Regions from separate parts of the Streptomyces sp. NPDC007901 genome, predicted to be linked through region 2. Evidence: riboswitches for the same ligand, from Rfam matches in the RefSeq annotation. Region 2 holds a riboswitch; the other holds the start of a gene.

Region 1 (7,610 bases), on a different contig from region 2:
CCGCCAGGCACCGGTCGTACGTGAGCAGCCCCAGCGACTCCGAGTTCCCGACGATCGCCACCCGCGGCCCGGCCGGCAGCGGCTGCCGCGCGAGCAGCAGCCCCGCGTCGACCAGCTCCGTGATCGTGTCGACGCGGATCACCCCGGCCTGCCTCAGCAGCGCGGACACCGTGGCGTGCGGCAGCCGGGTCGCCCGTACCGCGTGCCCCTGCGGAGCGGATCCGGCCCCCTGCACCACGACCAGCGGCTTCGCCGCCGCCGTCCGCCGCGCGAGGCGGGTGAACTTGCGCGGGTTGCCGATGGACTCCAGGTACATGAGGACGACGTCGGTGTCGGGGTCGTCGTACCAGTACTGGATGACGTCGTTGCCGGAGACGTCCGCGCGGTTGCCGGAGGAGACGAAGGTGGAGACGCCCGTGGTCCCGGTGACGCCCCCGCCGCGCCGGTGCAGCCGGGAGAGCAGGGCGATGCCGATGGCGCCGGACTGGGCGAACAGGCCGATCCGGCCGGGGCGGGGCATCTCGGGCGCGAGGGAGGCGTTCAGCCGGACGTCGTCCGCGGTGTTGATGATCCCGAAGGCGTTGGGTCCGATGATCCGCATGCCGTACGTGCGCGCCTGCCGGACGAGCTCGCGCTGGCGTGCGCGGCCGTCCTGGCCGCTCTCCGCGTATCCGGAGGCCAGCACCACCAGGCCCTGGACGCCGTGTTCGCCGCAGTCGGTGACGACGCCGGGGACGTGCTCGGCGGGGACGGCCACCACGGCGAGGTCGACCGGCCCGTCGATGTCCCGCACGGAGCGGTGCGCGGGCACCCCGTCGACCTCCTTGAGGTCCTGAGGGAAGGCCTGGTTCACGGCGTGCAGGCGGCCGGTGAAGCCGGCGTCCCGGAGGTTGCCGAGGATGCTGCGGCCGACCCCGCCGGGCGCGCGGCCGACGCCGATCACCGCCACGGAGCCGGGCGCCAGCAGCCGTCGTACCGAACGGGCCTCCGCTCGCTGCTCGCGCGCCCGCTGGACGGCGACGGAGCGGTCCGTGGGCTCCAGGTCGAACTCCAGGCGGACGACACCGTCCTCGAAGCTGCGCTGCTGGGTGTAGCCGGCGTCCGTGAACACCTTGATCATCTTGGAGTTGGCGGGCAGCACCTCGGCCGCGAACCGGCGGATGCCGCGCTCGCGCGCGACGGCGGCGACGTGCTCCAGGAGGGCGGAGGCGACCCCGCGGCCCTGGTGGGCGTCCTGGACGAGGAAGGCGACCTCGGCCTCGTCGGCGGGGGCCGACGCGGGCATGCCGTCGGTGCCAATGCGGTCATAGCGTACGGTTGCGATGAACTCGCCGCCGATGGTGGCCGCGAGTCCCACCCTGTCCACAAAGTCGTGGTGCGTGAAGCGGTGGACGTCCTTGGCGGAGAGCCTGGGATACGGCGCGAAGAAGCGGTAGTACTTCGACTCGTCCGAGACCTGCTCGTAGAAGCTGACCAGCCGGTCGGCGTCGTCGGCGGTGATGGGCCGGATGCGCGCGGTACCGCCGTCGCGCAGTACCACGTCCGCCTCCCAGTGGGACGGGTACTCGTGCCGGTCCTGCGGGTCCGCCGGGGTCTGCATGGGCCCCAGAGTACGGCTCGCGTACGACAACGGCGCGAGGCAGTCTGTGCAGGACGGAAGTCGGACCGAGGCCGCGGTCCGACGACACACCCGGAGGGGGCCCACGCCCGCTCCGGGGATGCTTCACGATATGGGAAACTGGTCTAGACAACCCTGAAAACCGAAGGGCAGCATCACATGGCTGAGCGCCGCGTCAACGTCGGCTGGGCCGAGGGCCTCCACGCCCGCCCCGCTTCCATCTTCGTCCGAGCCGCCACGGCCGCAGGCGTCCCGGTGACGATCGCCAAGGCCGGGGGCAACCCCGTCAACGCGGCCTCCATGCTGGCCGTCCTTGGCCTGGGCGCCCAGGGCGGCGAGGAGATCGTGCTCGCCTCCGAGGCCGAGGGCGCGGACGCCGCCCTCGACCGCCTGGCCAAGCTGGTCGCCGAGGGTCTCGAGGAGCTCCCCGAGACCGTCTGAGCGCCATGGCGCCCGCACGGCCGAGGCCGCGCCACCCCTGCGGGGGCGGCGCGGCCTCGTCGTTTCCGAATCGGCCCGCCGACGGCATGTGCCGGGAATTCATGACAGCCGCCTGCGACTTTACGACGGCTGCGCACCTGTTCATTCAGGAGCTTGCCCTCGGTCATTTCGGCGGGCACGCCGACGACGCGCCACCGGAATTCCCGGAGCGCGTGAATTCGGGCAGCGGAAATACGCCTCCACCGAATAACACCTCTTTGTATACGGCGCGCGTGTTAATGCCGCAGGCCCGACATGTTTACGGGGTGTTGCGAAGTCCTCACACCGTTCGCCCGTTCGGCGCCGCCGGAAAAACGCAGCCGATGGGCGGCCGTCGAGCGCTCGGTGTGCAGCGCGGTGATCGCCCGCGCGCGCTCGCCGTCGCCGCGGGTGACCGCGTCCACGATGGCGCCGTGCTCGGCCCACGACTCGGCGGGGTTGGCGGGCGCGTCGACGGCGTACATCCAGGCGATCTTGTGCCGCAGTTGGGTGAGCGTCGAGGTCAGGGCATGGCTGCCGGTGGCCTGGGCGAGCGTCTCGTGGAACCAGCCGCCCAGCGAGCGCAGGTCCTCGCTGCTGCCCCGGCGGGCCCGCTCCTGGCCCAGCCTGACGAGTCCGCGCAACACCTTGAGGTGGGCCTCGGTGCGGCGCTGGGCGGCCCGGGAGGCGCCCAGCGGCTCCAGCAACAGGCGCATCTCCAGCAGGTCGGCGGCCTCCTGCTCGCTCGGTTCGGCGACGCACGCGCCCGCGTGCCGGCGCGTGACCACGAAGCCCTCGGCCTCCAGCGTGCGCAGGGCCTCGCGGACAGGGACCCGCGAGACGCCGTAGCGGCGGGCCAGGAGTTCCTCGGTGAGCCGGCTGCCGCGCTCGTAGACACCCGCGACGATGTCGTCCCGGATCGCCGTGCATACCGAGTGCGCCGGAATACGCATGTCCGACCTCCGCCTTAATCCCCGTGAAACGCCGCCGAGTGGCGCTCGTTCCGTGACTCTATTGCAATGAGCGGGAATTTCCGACGGCGGGCCGGATTCCATGGATATATTTTGGACAGCAAGGGCACGAAAACGGCGAATGCCCCGGCTCGGGAGCCGGGGCTTCGGAAGATCTCGCGGTGCTCACACCGTCCGCGTCAGACGTTCACGCCGTGCTTGCGGAGGTAGGCGACCGGGTCGACGTCGGAGCCGTACTCGGGGGTGGTGCGGGCCTCGAAGTGGAGGTGCGGGCCGGTCGTGTTGCCCGTGGACCCGGAGAGGCCGATCTGCTGGCCCGGGGTGACCTTCTGGCCCACCGAGACGCCGATGGACGACAGGTGGCCGTACTGGGTGTACATGCCGTCGGCCATCTTGACGACGATCTGGTTGCCGTAGGCCCCGCCCCAGCCGGTGGAGACGACCGTGCCGGTGCCGACGGCGTGCACGACCGTGCCACTGGCGGCATGGAAGTCGATGCCGGTGTGGGCGCCGGAGGACCACAGGGAGCCGCCGGTCTTGTAGCCGGTGGAGACGTACGAGTCGGAGATCGGCGCGACGAAGGCGTTGAGGCGCTTGCGCTCGGCCTCCCGCGCGGCGCGCGCCTTGGCCGCGCGCTCCTTCTTGACCTCCGCGACGGCCTTCTTGCGCGCGGCCTCCTCGGCGGCCTTGCGCTCGGCGGCGGCCTGCTGCGCGGCGGCCTGGGCGGCGATCTGATCGGCGACCGTGTCGCTGACCGTGATGACCGGGGTGAGGCCGGTCTGCTCGACGGAGTTCTCGGCGGCGAGCGCCGGGGCGGCGGAGACGGTGCCGATGACACCCGTGGTGGTGAGGGCCGCGATACCGGCGGCCTGCGCGGTGGTGCGCTTCACCCGGCCGGGACGACGGTGCTTCCCGGAGGCGCACATGAACGCCATGTAGAGGCTGGTCCTTTCCTTCCCTCTCGCCTACCGGGTTAGCTGACGGGTTCGGAGCAGGAAGGTCTCCTACGGGCCCCCTCGCGACTCGCGCGGGCGCCCGATTCACCCCAGGGACGACGTGGGTCCCCGGCTCCCCTGGCTCGCGCCGTACGGGGACTCGGCGATGGCTGTCCGGTGCCGCGGACGCGGCGCACTGCCTGACGGACAGCCCGGAAGAACCTATGAGGGCAGGCTTTCAATGCCCAAACGGATCGCGGCTTTTGTAGCGCATCCCACAGGGCAGACAGGCAACCTCCGCCCCAATTCGGACATTTAAGGGCCCTGGCGACACCACGGTCACCAGGGCCCTCGCACGCGCGTGTGCCCGCCGTCCGGCTACTCGGCGGCGACGACCGTGACGGTGCCGATCCCGAGGGCCTCGACGGGCTCCTTGATCTGCGCCGCGTCACCGACGAGGACGGTCACCAGGCGGTCCACCGGGAAGGCGTTCACGACGGCCGCGGTGGCCTCCACGGTGCCGGTGGCGGCCAGTTGCCGGTAGAGCGTGGCCTGGAAGTCGTCGGGCAGGTGCTGCTCGACCTGGTCGGCCAGGGTGCCCGCGACGGCCGCCGCCGTCTCGTACTTGAGCGGCGCCACGCCGACGAGGTTCTGCACGGCCACATCGCGCTCGGCGTCCGTGAGGCCCTCGGCGGCGAGGGTGCGCAGCACCGTCCACAGGTCCTGGAGGGCGGGGCCGGTGTTCGGGGTGTCCACGGAGCCGCTGATGGCGAGCATCGAGGCGCCGGTGCCGTCGGGGGCGGAGCGCAGGACCTGGCCGAAGGAGCGGACGCCGTAGGTGTAGCCCTTCTCCTCGCGCAGGACGCGGTCCAGGCGGGAGGTGAGGGTGCCGCCCAGGCAGTAGGTGCCGAGCACCTGGGCGGGCCAGACCCGGTCGTGCCGGTCGGGGCCGACGCGGCCGATGAGCAGCTGCGTCTGGACGGCGCCGGGGCGGTCCACGATGACGACGCGGCCGTTGTCGTCGGCGGTGACCGGCGGCACGGGGCGGGGCTGCGCGGTGGAACCGCTCCAGGCGCCCAGGGTCTCGCCGAGCAGCTCGTCCAGGTCGATGCCGGTCAGGTCGCCGACGACGACCGCGGTGGCCGTGGCGGGCCGCACATGGCGGTCGTAGAACGCGCGGACGGCGGCCGCGTCGATCTTCTCGACGGTGTCCTCGGTGCCCTGGCGCGGACGGGACATCCGCGCGGTCGACGGGAAGAGCTCCTTGTAGAGCTCCTTGGCGGCACGGCGGCTGGGGTTGGCCAGCTCGTGCGGGATCTCGTCGAGGCGGTTGCGGACCAGCCGCTCGACCTCGCTGTCGGCGAAGGCGGGCGCCCTGAGGGCGTCGGAGAGCAGCCCAAGGCCCTTGGCGAGGCGGGAGGCCGGGACCTCCAGGCTGATCCGGACGCCGGAGTGGTCGGCGTGCGCGTCGAGGGTGGCGCCGGCCCGCTCCAGCTCGGCGGCGTACTCCTCGGCGGAGTGCTTGTCGGTGCCCTCGGAGAAGGCGCGCGCCATGATCGTGGCCACGCCGTCCAGGCCGGTTGGTTCGGCGTCCAGGGGCGCGTCCAGGAGCACCTCGACGGCGACGACCTGCTGGCCGGGGCGGTGGCAGCGCAGCACGGTCAGGGCGTTGTCCAGGGTGCCGCGGTCGGGGGCCGGGAAGGCCCAGGGCCTGGCCTCGCCGGGCTGGGGCTGCGGGTGGAAGTCCATGCTGGCGAGCTCGGTCACTTGGCCGTCTCCTCGTTCTCGTTGCCGGCCTCTACGGTCGCTTCCTGCTCCGGGTCCTCGCCGCGCCCCGCCTCCTGGGTGTGCTCCGCGGACTCCGCGGACAGCGGCTCGTAGACGAGCACCGCGCGGTTGTCGGGGCGCAGGCGGGCCTTGGCGACCTCCTGGACCTCCTCGGGGGTGACCTGCAGGACGCGCTGGACGGCGGTCAGGGCGAGCTGCGGGTCGCCGAACAGGACGGCGAAGCGGCACAGTTCGTCCGCGCGGCCCGCGACGGTGCCCAGCCGGTCCAGCCACTCGCGCTCCAACTGGGCCTGGGCGCGCTCCATCTCCTCGGGCGTGGGGCCCTCCGCGGCGAACCGGGCGAGCTCCTCGTCGATGGCGGTCTCGATGACCGGCACCTCGACGTCACCGGAGGTCTTCACGTCCAGCCAGCCCAGGGAGGGCGCCCCGGCGAGCCGCAGCAGGCCGAACCCGGCCGCGACGGCCGTACGGTCGCGCCGGACCAGGCGGTTGTACAGGCGGGAGGACTCGCCGCCGCCGAGGACGGTGAGGGCCAGGTCGGCCGCGTCGGACGCGCGCGTGCCGTCCTCCGGGAGCCGGTAGGCGGCCATCAGCGCCCGCGCGGGGACCTCTTCCACGACGACCTCGCGCAGCTGCTCGCCCATGGTCTCGGGCAGCGAGCCGTCGCGCGGGGTGGGCTTGCCGTCGTGCGCCGGGATGGAGCCGAAGTACTTCTCGACCCAGGCGAGCGTCTGCTGCGGGTCGATGTCGCCGACGACGGACAGGACGGCGTTGTTGGGCGCGTAGTAGGTGCGGAAGAACGCGCGGGCGTCCTCCAGGGTGGCCGCGTCCAGGTCGGCCATCGAGCCGATCGGCGTGTGGTGGTAGGGGTGACCCTCCGGGTAGGAGAGGGCGGTCAGCTTCTCGAAGGCCGTGCCGTAGGGCACGTTGTCGTAGCGCTGGCGGCGCTCGTTCTTGACGACGTCGCGCTGGTTCTCCATCGACTCGTCGTCCAGGGCGGCGAGCAGGGAGCCCATCCGGTCGGCCTCCAGCCAGAGGGCGAGCTCCAGCTGGTGGGCGGGCATGGTCTCGAAGTAGTTGGTGCGCTCGAAGCTCGTGGTGCCGTTGAGCGAGCCGCCGGCGCCCTGGACGAGTTCGAAGTGGCCGTTGCCCTTCACCTGGGCGGAGCCCTGGAACATCAGGTGCTCGAAAAGGTGAGCCAGGCCGGTACGGCCCTTGACTTCGTGCCGGGAACCGACGTCGTACCAGAGGCAGACCGCGGCGACCGGGGTCAGGTGGTCCTCGGAGAGCACCACGCGCAGACCGTTGGCCAAGCGGTGTTCGGTCGCTGTCAGGCCTCCGGAGCCTGCCTCGGCCGTGGTCGTGTGACCCATGGGCATGTACGTCCCTTCGCTCGCGGAAGCGGTGTAGAACCGCGGTTTTTCTGCCGGTCCTGCCACTGTATGCAAGCGTGCGGGGACCCGGCGAAGTTCCCGCACGACGTACGCCCAGAGCGGATCGCGTAGCCTGCGTCCCACCCGCTCCCGAACGCCGCCGAGGCACCGGGGCGGGCCGCGGAGACCGGGTCCTGGCCCGCGTTGTCAGTACCGCGGTCCACAATGGTCCGCGTCAGATCCGTTCACGCATGAGCAAGGAGCCGGCAGCGATGGCCCGCCGCAGCACGAAGACCCCGCCGCCCGACGACTCGTTCGAGGAGAGAATCCTCGACATCGACGTCGTGGACGAGATGCGCGGCTCCTACCTCGAGTACGCGTACTCGGTCATCTACTCGCGCGCCCTGCCGGACGCCCGCGACGGTCTCAAGCCGGTGCACCGCCGGATCGTCTACCAGATGAACGA
Region 2 (7,610 bases):
CAGGCCGAGGGAGGCGAGGAACTCCGCGTCCGACTCCGTCGCGTGTGCCAGATGCCCGCTGCGGAAGAGCACGCCGTGCCGCACCCGCCGCCCGTCCAAGGTCGGCAGGCCGCCCACGTCACGGAAGTTGCGCACACCGGCCAGCTCGGGTTCGGTCGACGGGACCTGCTGCGTCACGGGGGCTCCTCCCGGCCGGCCCCGTCGGCGCTGCTCGTCGACGGGCACTGGACCGACCATACGACATCGGTTTCCGCGGGCAATGAGTTGTCCACAGGCGTTGCCTCAGGGGCGATAGACCTTGATGATGTTGGTGCTTGAGCGGATCTGTTGGCACCTGTGTGAGGTTTCTCGATGGTGGACATCGCCGAAAACGGTCGTACCTGGCTCCTGTCGGGCCCCGGCAGCAGCTACGCGCTGCATCTGACGGAGGCCGACGAGCTGCTCCACCTGCATTGGGGGCCCAGGATCCAGCTCGCCGACGCCGAGCAGCTCAGTACTCGGGCGCTGCCCGAGTACTGGCCCTTCGAGTCCCCGCTCGACGGCCGTGAGGAGTACCCGGTCGAGGGCGGCCCCCGGTTCGTGCGCCCCGCGCTGTCCGTGCGCACCGAGGAGCGCCGAGGCACCGAGTGGGCCTTCGAGGCGTACGAGGTCGAGGAGGACGAGCTCCGGCTGCGCTTCACGGACGACGGCATCGGCATCACCCTCCACTACCGGATGCGCGGCGATGTCGTCGAACGCTGGGTGACCGTCGGCAACGGGGGGCACGCGCCCCTGGAGGTGCTGCGCGCCGACCCCGCCACCTGGACGCTGCCCGACCGCGAGGGCTGGCGGCTCTCCCAGCTGCACGGCCGCTGGGCGGCCGAGTCCCGGCTGGTCAGCGCCCCGCTGACCTACGGTGAGAAGGTCATCGGCAGCCGCCGCGGCCACACCGGCCACCAGCACCTGCCCTGGGTCGCCCTCGACATCGACGCCACCGAGGAGCGCGGCGAGGTCTGGGGCTGTGCCCTCGGCTGGTCCGGCTCCTGGCGGATCGCCGTCGCCCAACTCCCGGACGCACACGTCCAGATCACCGGCGGCGCCGGGTACGACGACTCGGGCCTGCTGATGCTGGCCGAGGGCGAGTCGTACACCAGCCCGGTCTTCGCGGCCCTGTGGACCGACGGCGGCTTCGGCGGGGCCAGCCGCGCCTGGCACGCCTACCAGCGGGCGTACATCATCCCGGACGCCGACCGCGACCGGCCGGTGCTGTTCAACTCCTGGGAGGCCACTACCTTCGACATCTCCGAGGAGCAGCAGGCCACCCTCGCCCGGCGGGCCGCCGCGATCGGCGTCGAGCTGTTCGTGGTGGACGACGGCTGGTTCGGCGCCCGCACCAGCGACCGCGCGGGCCTCGGCGACTGGACCCCCAACCCGGACCGCTTCCCGAAGGGCCTCAAGCCCCTCGCCGACTATGTGCACGCCCTCGGCATGCAGTTCGGTATCTGGGTCGAGCCCGAGATGGTCAACGCGGACAGCGACCTGTACCGCGCCCACCCCGACTGGGTCCAGTACCAGCAGGGACGGAAGCGGACGGAACTGCGCAACCAGCTCGTCCTCAACCTCGCCCGCGAGGACGTCCAGGAGTACCTCTGGCAGCAGCTCGACACCCTGCTGTCCAGCGCCCCGATCGACTACGTCAAGTGGGACTTCAACCGCTGCTTCACCGACGCGGGCTGGCCCGGTGAGCCCTACCCGCAGCGCCTGTGGGTCGACCACGTGCGCGGGCTGTACGCCCTGCTCGACCGGATCCGCGCGGCCCACCCGAACGTCGCCATCGAGTCCTGCTCCGGTGGTGGCGGCCGGATCGACCTCGGCATCATGAGCCGTACCGACGAGGTGTGGACCTCCGACAACACCGACCCGCTGGACCGGCTCGCCATCCAGCACGGCTTCAGCCAGATTCACCCCGCGCGGGTGATGTCCGCCTGGGTCACCGACAGCCCGAACCACCAGCTCAACGGCCGGGTCAGCTCGCTGCGTTTCCGGTTCGTCAGCTCCATGGCCGGTGCGCTCGGCGTCGGCGGCGACCTCTCGCAGTGGACCGAGGAGGAACTCGCCGAGGCCGGTCGCTGGGTAGAGCTCTACAAGGAGATCCGGCCACTGGTACAGCGCGGCGACCAGTTCCGGCTGCGGCCGCCGGCCGGCGGGCTCAGCGCGGTGCAGTACACCCTCGGCGACGAGACGGTCGTCCTCGCCTGGCTCCAGGCGCAGAGCTACGGCGAACCGGCGCCGGCGCTGCGGCTGCGGGGGCTCGACCCGACCGCGTCGTACGAATGCCGCGAAACGGGCGAAGTGCACCGAGGTGCCGTTCTGTTGCATCACGGGCTGCGTACCGGCCTGAAGGGCGACCTGGATGCGACGGTGCTCCGACTGCGCCGCATCTGAGTCATCTGTCCGAATTAGAGCCTTCACCCCCCTTCATTCCAACTCGCTCTGGAATAAAGGGGGGTAATGGGCGGGTGCGTGAGAAGCGTCATATTCGTGACCGTCCGTCGCGCGTCATGTTCACGTAATTATCGGTTTTCGCTGAGGAATTGATAAACGCGGGCCGGTGGAATTCACGGAGGGTGACCGTGATTTCCCGTAACGGATCAAGCGAAACTCGGACAGAGGGAACCAGTCGCTTGTCCGGGTACGTCTTGCTCGCTTACGTTCGCCACGCATCCGGACGGAACGCCGAATCCTGCCGCCGTCCGGACTCCCCACACACTCACCCGTGCCCGGCAGGAGCGGGGGACCCACCAGGTACGACCGCCTGTTCCGGTTCCCGGGACGGCTAGGGGTGTAGTCACGCATTCACGTGTGGCCGGGCAGCTCCAGCCCGAACCCGACAGCTCACCTCGCAGGCGCCGGAGAGGAATGCGCCATGCCCGCGAAGGGTAAGCACCGCCGTCCCAAGACCCAGCGAATCACCCGCTCGATGGCCGTCGCCGGAACCGGCGGCGCGGCGCTGGCGCTGCCGCTCATGGGGGCCACCGGTGCCCACGCGGCCACTGCGCAGTCCGTTCCCGAAAAGGCCGCGCAGTCGCTTCCGGGCGTCGAGAAGACGGCAATGAGGAAGACGGCGGCCGTGCGGAAGGCCGCCGCCGCGCATTCCGCGCACCGCACCTACACGGTGGTCCCCGGCGACTATCTCTCGAAGATCGCCCGCGACCAGAACGTCACCGGCGGCTGGTACCGGCTCTACGCCGACAACCGGCAGGCCGTCGGCGACAACCCCTCGCTGATCCACCCGGGTCTCAAGCTCACGCTCGGCGGCCGTCACGCCGCGACGACGGACGACAGCACGGACTCCGGCTACCGCTCCGAGGCGCGGTCCTCCGGCTCCTCTTCGTCCTCGCCGTCCTCTTCGTCCTCGCCATCCTCTTCGTCCGCGTCGTCCGCCGCGGACACGTCCGCGACGAACGCCTCCGGCTTCAGCCTCCCGGTCGTCGGCGCCACCGTCGGCACCGGCTACCACGTGGCCGGCGGCATGTGGTCCAGCGGCTACCACACGGGCGTCGACTTCGTCGTCCCGACCGGTACCCCGGTCAAGGCCGTCGGTGCCGGCACGGTCGTCACGGCCGGCTGGGGCGGCTCCTACGGCAACCAGGTCGTCATCCGGCTCGCCGACGGCTACTACGCGCAGTACGGCCACCTCTCCGCCCTCTCCGTCTCGGTCGGTCAGACCGTGGCCGCGGGCCAGCAGGTGGGCCTCTCCGGCGCGACCGGCAACGTGACCGGCCCGCACCTGCACTTCGAGATCCGCACCACCCCCGACTACGGCTCGGACGTGGACCCGGTCGCCTACCTCCGCTCCAAGGGCCTCGCCGTCGGCTGATCCGACGCCCCGCCGTCCTGACACACACTCCGAAGGCCGGACCCCCGATCCCCGGGTCCGGCCTTCGGCGCGTTGCGTTCTTGTGGCGGGAGCGCTCGGGGCATCGACAACGAAGGGGGTACGGCGGCACAGTGATCCCCTGGACTGCAAGCGCTTTCCATCCCTGCCCCTGACCTTGTGGCTGTCATGCCACTGTCACTGTCGCCCCGCCGGAAGGAATCCCGCGTATGACGACCACCCGCCGCGCCTTCGGAGCCCTGGCCGCCGGAGCCGCCCTCGCGGCCCTCGCTCCCGCCGCGTCCGCGAGCGCCGCGCCCCGGCACCGCCGGCTGCTCGCCCACGACGACTTCCGCCACGGCCTCGGCCAGTGGTTCGTCGAACTGGAACAGGGCGGTTCGGTCACCGCGTCGCACGGGATCCTGGAGGTCGACGTGCCCGCCGGCGCGACCGTCTGGTTCCGGCGCCGGCTCGAAGGGCCGTACGTCCTGGAGTACACCGCGACCCCGGTCTCGGCGGGCGGTCCCGACGACCGGGTCTCGGACCTCAACAACTTCTGGAACGCCACCGACGTCCGCTCCCCGGACGACCTGTTCGCCACCCCGCGCGGCGGCGCCCTCGCCGAGTACGACTACCTCACGACCTACTACGCCGGCTTCGGCGCCAACTACAACACCACCACCCGGCTGCGCCGCTACGTCGGCGAACCCGGCGTCCGGCCCCTGATCTACGACTACACCGAGCCGCTGCTCGTCGCGAACGAACCGAACCACGTCCGGATCGTCTCTGACGGCCCGACCGTGCAGTGGTGGAACAACGGCCGGCCGGTGTTCGACTACACCGACCCGGAGCCTTACACGGGTGGGCACTTCGCGTTCCGGACCACGTGGAGCCACTTCCGTGTCAGTGACTTCCGGGTCTGGGGATCAACCCGTCAACGTCCCTGATGGGAGCCTTATTCCAGGCTTGGCAAAGTATTTAAAAGTGTCTTATCTCACCGATCGTCAACCCCTTATTACGGTCGCGTAGGTCACACCTCAAGGGGAATCATGGCCCGACGTGGCAGACGATTCGAAGAGTGACATTGCATCAGTGATCGGGTCGTACGTGGCGGTGGGGGACAGCTTCACCGAGGGCGTCGGCGACCCCGGCCCCGACGGGGCGTTCGTCGGTTGGGCCGACCGGTTCGCGGTACTGCTGTCGGACCGGCAGCCCGAAGGCGACTTCAACTACACCAACCTCGCCGTGCGCGGCAAACTGCTCGACCAGATCGTGGCGGACCAGGTGCCGCAGGCCCTGGAACTCGCCCCGGACCTGGTCTCCTTCTGCGCGGGCGGCAACGACATCATCCGTCCCGGCACCGACCCCGACGAGGTGGCCGAGCGGTTCGAGCGGGCCGTGGCCCAACTGACCGAGGCCATCGGCACGGTGCTGGTGACCACCGGATTCGACACCCGGGGCGTGCCCGTCCTCAAGCATCTGCGCGGCAAGATCGCCACGTACAACGGGCATGTCCGGGCCATCGCCGACCGGTACGGCTGCCCGGTCCTCGACCTGTGGTCCCTCAAGACCGTGCAGGACCGGCGGGCCTGGGACGGCGACCGGCTGCACCTGTCCCCCGAAGGGCACACGCGGGTGGCGCTGCGCGCCGGCCAGGTGCTCGGCGTCGAGGTGCCGGCCGACCCGGACCAGCCGTGGCCCCCGCTGCCGCCCCGCGGCACCCTGGAGGTCCGCCGGGACGATGTGCACTGGGCCCGCGAGTACCTGGTCCCGTGGATCGGTCGGCGGCTGCGCGGCGAGTCGTCGGGTGACCATGTGACGGCCAAGGGGGCGCTCTCCCCGGACGACATCAAGATGCGGATCGCCTCCGTGGCTTGAGGAGGCGGCGCCGACGGGTAAGGGGTGGTCTCATTGCGGGCCGCCCCTTACTCGTGCTCGGGCAGTCCCAGTTCGCGCGCCAGCGCCTCGTCGACCCACTGCTGCGCCCGGGCCCGCGGTACGCCGCCCGGATACGACGTCAGCTGGACGGCGAGCCCGTCGAGCAGGGCGGTCAGGCGCAGTGCCGTGGCCGCGGGGTCCGGGCACCGGAACTCGCCCGCGGCCACCCCTTCGGCGATGACCTCGGTGAGCGCCGCCTTCCACTGCTGGTCCAGGCCCTTGGTGACGTCCCGCAGCGCGGGTTCGCGCAAGGCCACCGCCCAGCCCTCGATCCACAGCCGCCAGCCCTTGGCCTGCCCGGTCGGCGCGTACCAGCGCACTGCGGCCTGCAGTCGGCGCAGCGCCGACGTACGGCGGCCCAGCAGCTTGCCCAGATGCGCCAGATCGTCCTCGGCGGCATAGGTGAAGGCGGCGGCGACCAGCTTCTCCTTCGTCGAGAAGTGATACAGCACCAGCGCGTTGCTCACCCCGAGGGCCGAGGCCACATCGGCGATCCGCACCGCCGCCACGCCCCGCGCCTCGATCTGCTCGATGGCCGCCCGCAGCAGTTCCTCCCGCCGCTCGGCCACGCTCAACCGCACTCTCGCCACGCGGTCACCCTAATCGGTCGTCCCCCTGCCCGCGTCGCCGTCTCAGGCCAGCGGCAGCCGCATGAGCGTGAGGTCCAGCCAGCGGCCGAACTTGGTGCCCACCTCCCGGACCGTGCCGACGTGCTCGAAGCCGAACCGGTCGTGCAGCCGGATCGACGCGGCGTTCCCGGCCTCGATGCCGGCGATCATCACATGGTGGCCGGCCTCGCGCGCCGAGGCGATGAGCGGGCCGAGCAGCGCGGAGCCGATGCCGAGCCCGTGGCTGCCCTCGCGGACGTAGACGGAGTTCTCCACCGTGTGCCGGTAGCCGTCCAGCGCGCGCCAGGGGCCGTAGGTCGCGAACCCGGCCACCTCGCCCGGCGCGTCGGCGACTTCGGCCACGAGCGCCGATCCGCGCTCCAGGTGCGCGGCGAACCACACCGCGCCCTCGGCGGGGGACTGCGGGGTCTCCGTCCACAGGGCCGTGGAGTGCTCGATCGCGTGATTGCGGATCGCGCGGACGGCCTCCTGGTCCTCGGGACGGGCCGGGCGGACCGTCACCGCGCTTCTCTCGTATATTGGATTCATGTCCAACATAGTAGAACCATCGGCGGACCCGTTGGTGCGGCAGATCGCCGCCCGGGTCCGCACCGAGCGGGAGCGCCGCCGCTGGACGCTGGCGCAGCTCGCGGACGCCTCCGGTGTCTCCCCGGCGATGATCAGCCGGATCGAACGCGGCGAGAGCAGCCCCACCGCGGTCGTGCTCGGCAAGCTGTCCGCCGCCTTCCAGCTCAGCGTCGCCTCGCTGCTGGCCCTCGCCGAAGGCGCGCAGGGCGCGCAGGAGTCCGTGGCCGACACCCGGGGCGTGCGGCGCGGCGCCGACGCCGCCGAGTGGCGCGACCCCGGCACCGGCTACCGGCGCCGCCAGATCACCGGCCCGCGCTTCCCCGCGGAGATCGCCGAGATCCGGCTGCCCGCCGGAGCCCGGGTGCCGTACCCGGCCGCGGCCTTCGCCTTCGTACGCCAGCTCGTCTGGGTCCTCGACGGCCGGCTGACCTTCCACGACGGCGACACCGTCCACGAACTCGACGCCGGCGACACCATCGAACTCGGCGCACCCGCCGAGCGCGTCTTCGCCAACACCACCGACGCCGAATGCCGTTACGCCGTCGTCCTCACCCGCGACACCCAGCCGTGAGCCGGACGCTGCCCCGCGGCGGCACGCTCCTGCTGGCCGCCATAGCCGG

What was found. A riboswitch is a leader RNA that binds a small molecule or an ion and turns the genes downstream of it on or off. The one in region 2 is predicted to bind cyclic di-AMP.
Region 1: linked by a shared signal. The riboswitch ahead of ACFZDK_RS38025 (peptidoglycan DD-metalloendopeptidase family protein) and the one ahead of ACFZDK_RS46450 (peptidoglycan DD-metalloendopeptidase family protein) in region 2 are both predicted to bind cyclic di-AMP.

The regions. Positions count from the first base shown of each region.
Region 1 is NZ_JBIBKW010000015.1:100,744-108,353, forward strand. Features, by position in the region: gene ACFZDK_RS38010 (GNAT family N-acetyltransferase) at 1-1,600, opposite strand, end outside; gene ACFZDK_RS38015 (HPr family phosphocarrier protein) at 1,778-2,059, shown strand; gene ACFZDK_RS38020 (FCD domain-containing protein) at 2,335-3,030, opposite strand; gene ACFZDK_RS38025 (peptidoglycan DD-metalloendopeptidase family protein) at 3,228-3,983, opposite strand; cyclic di-AMP (ydaO/yuaA leader) riboswitch at 3,996-4,159, opposite strand; gene ACFZDK_RS38030 (insulinase family protein) at 4,362-5,750, opposite strand; gene ACFZDK_RS38035 (insulinase family protein) at 5,747-7,150, opposite strand; gene ACFZDK_RS38040 (DNA topoisomerase (ATP-hydrolyzing)) at 7,417-7,610, shown strand, end outside.
Region 2 is NZ_JBIBKW010000024.1:41,745-49,354, reverse strand. Features, by position in the region: gene ACFZDK_RS46460 (tyrosine-protein phosphatase) at 1-177, opposite strand, end outside; gene ACFZDK_RS46455 (alpha-galactosidase) at 352-2,424, shown strand; cyclic di-AMP (ydaO/yuaA leader) riboswitch at 2,741-2,901, shown strand; gene ACFZDK_RS46450 (peptidoglycan DD-metalloendopeptidase family protein) at 2,906-3,859, shown strand; gene ACFZDK_RS46445 (DUF6250 domain-containing protein) at 4,087-4,803, shown strand; gene ACFZDK_RS46440 (GDSL-type esterase/lipase family protein) at 4,949-5,734, shown strand; gene ACFZDK_RS46435 (TetR family transcriptional regulator C-terminal domain-containing protein) at 5,782-6,384, opposite strand; gene ACFZDK_RS46430 (GNAT family N-acetyltransferase) at 6,427-6,951, opposite strand; gene ACFZDK_RS46425 (helix-turn-helix domain-containing protein) at 6,950-7,561, shown strand; gene ACFZDK_RS46420 (MFS transporter) at 7,558-7,610, shown strand, end outside.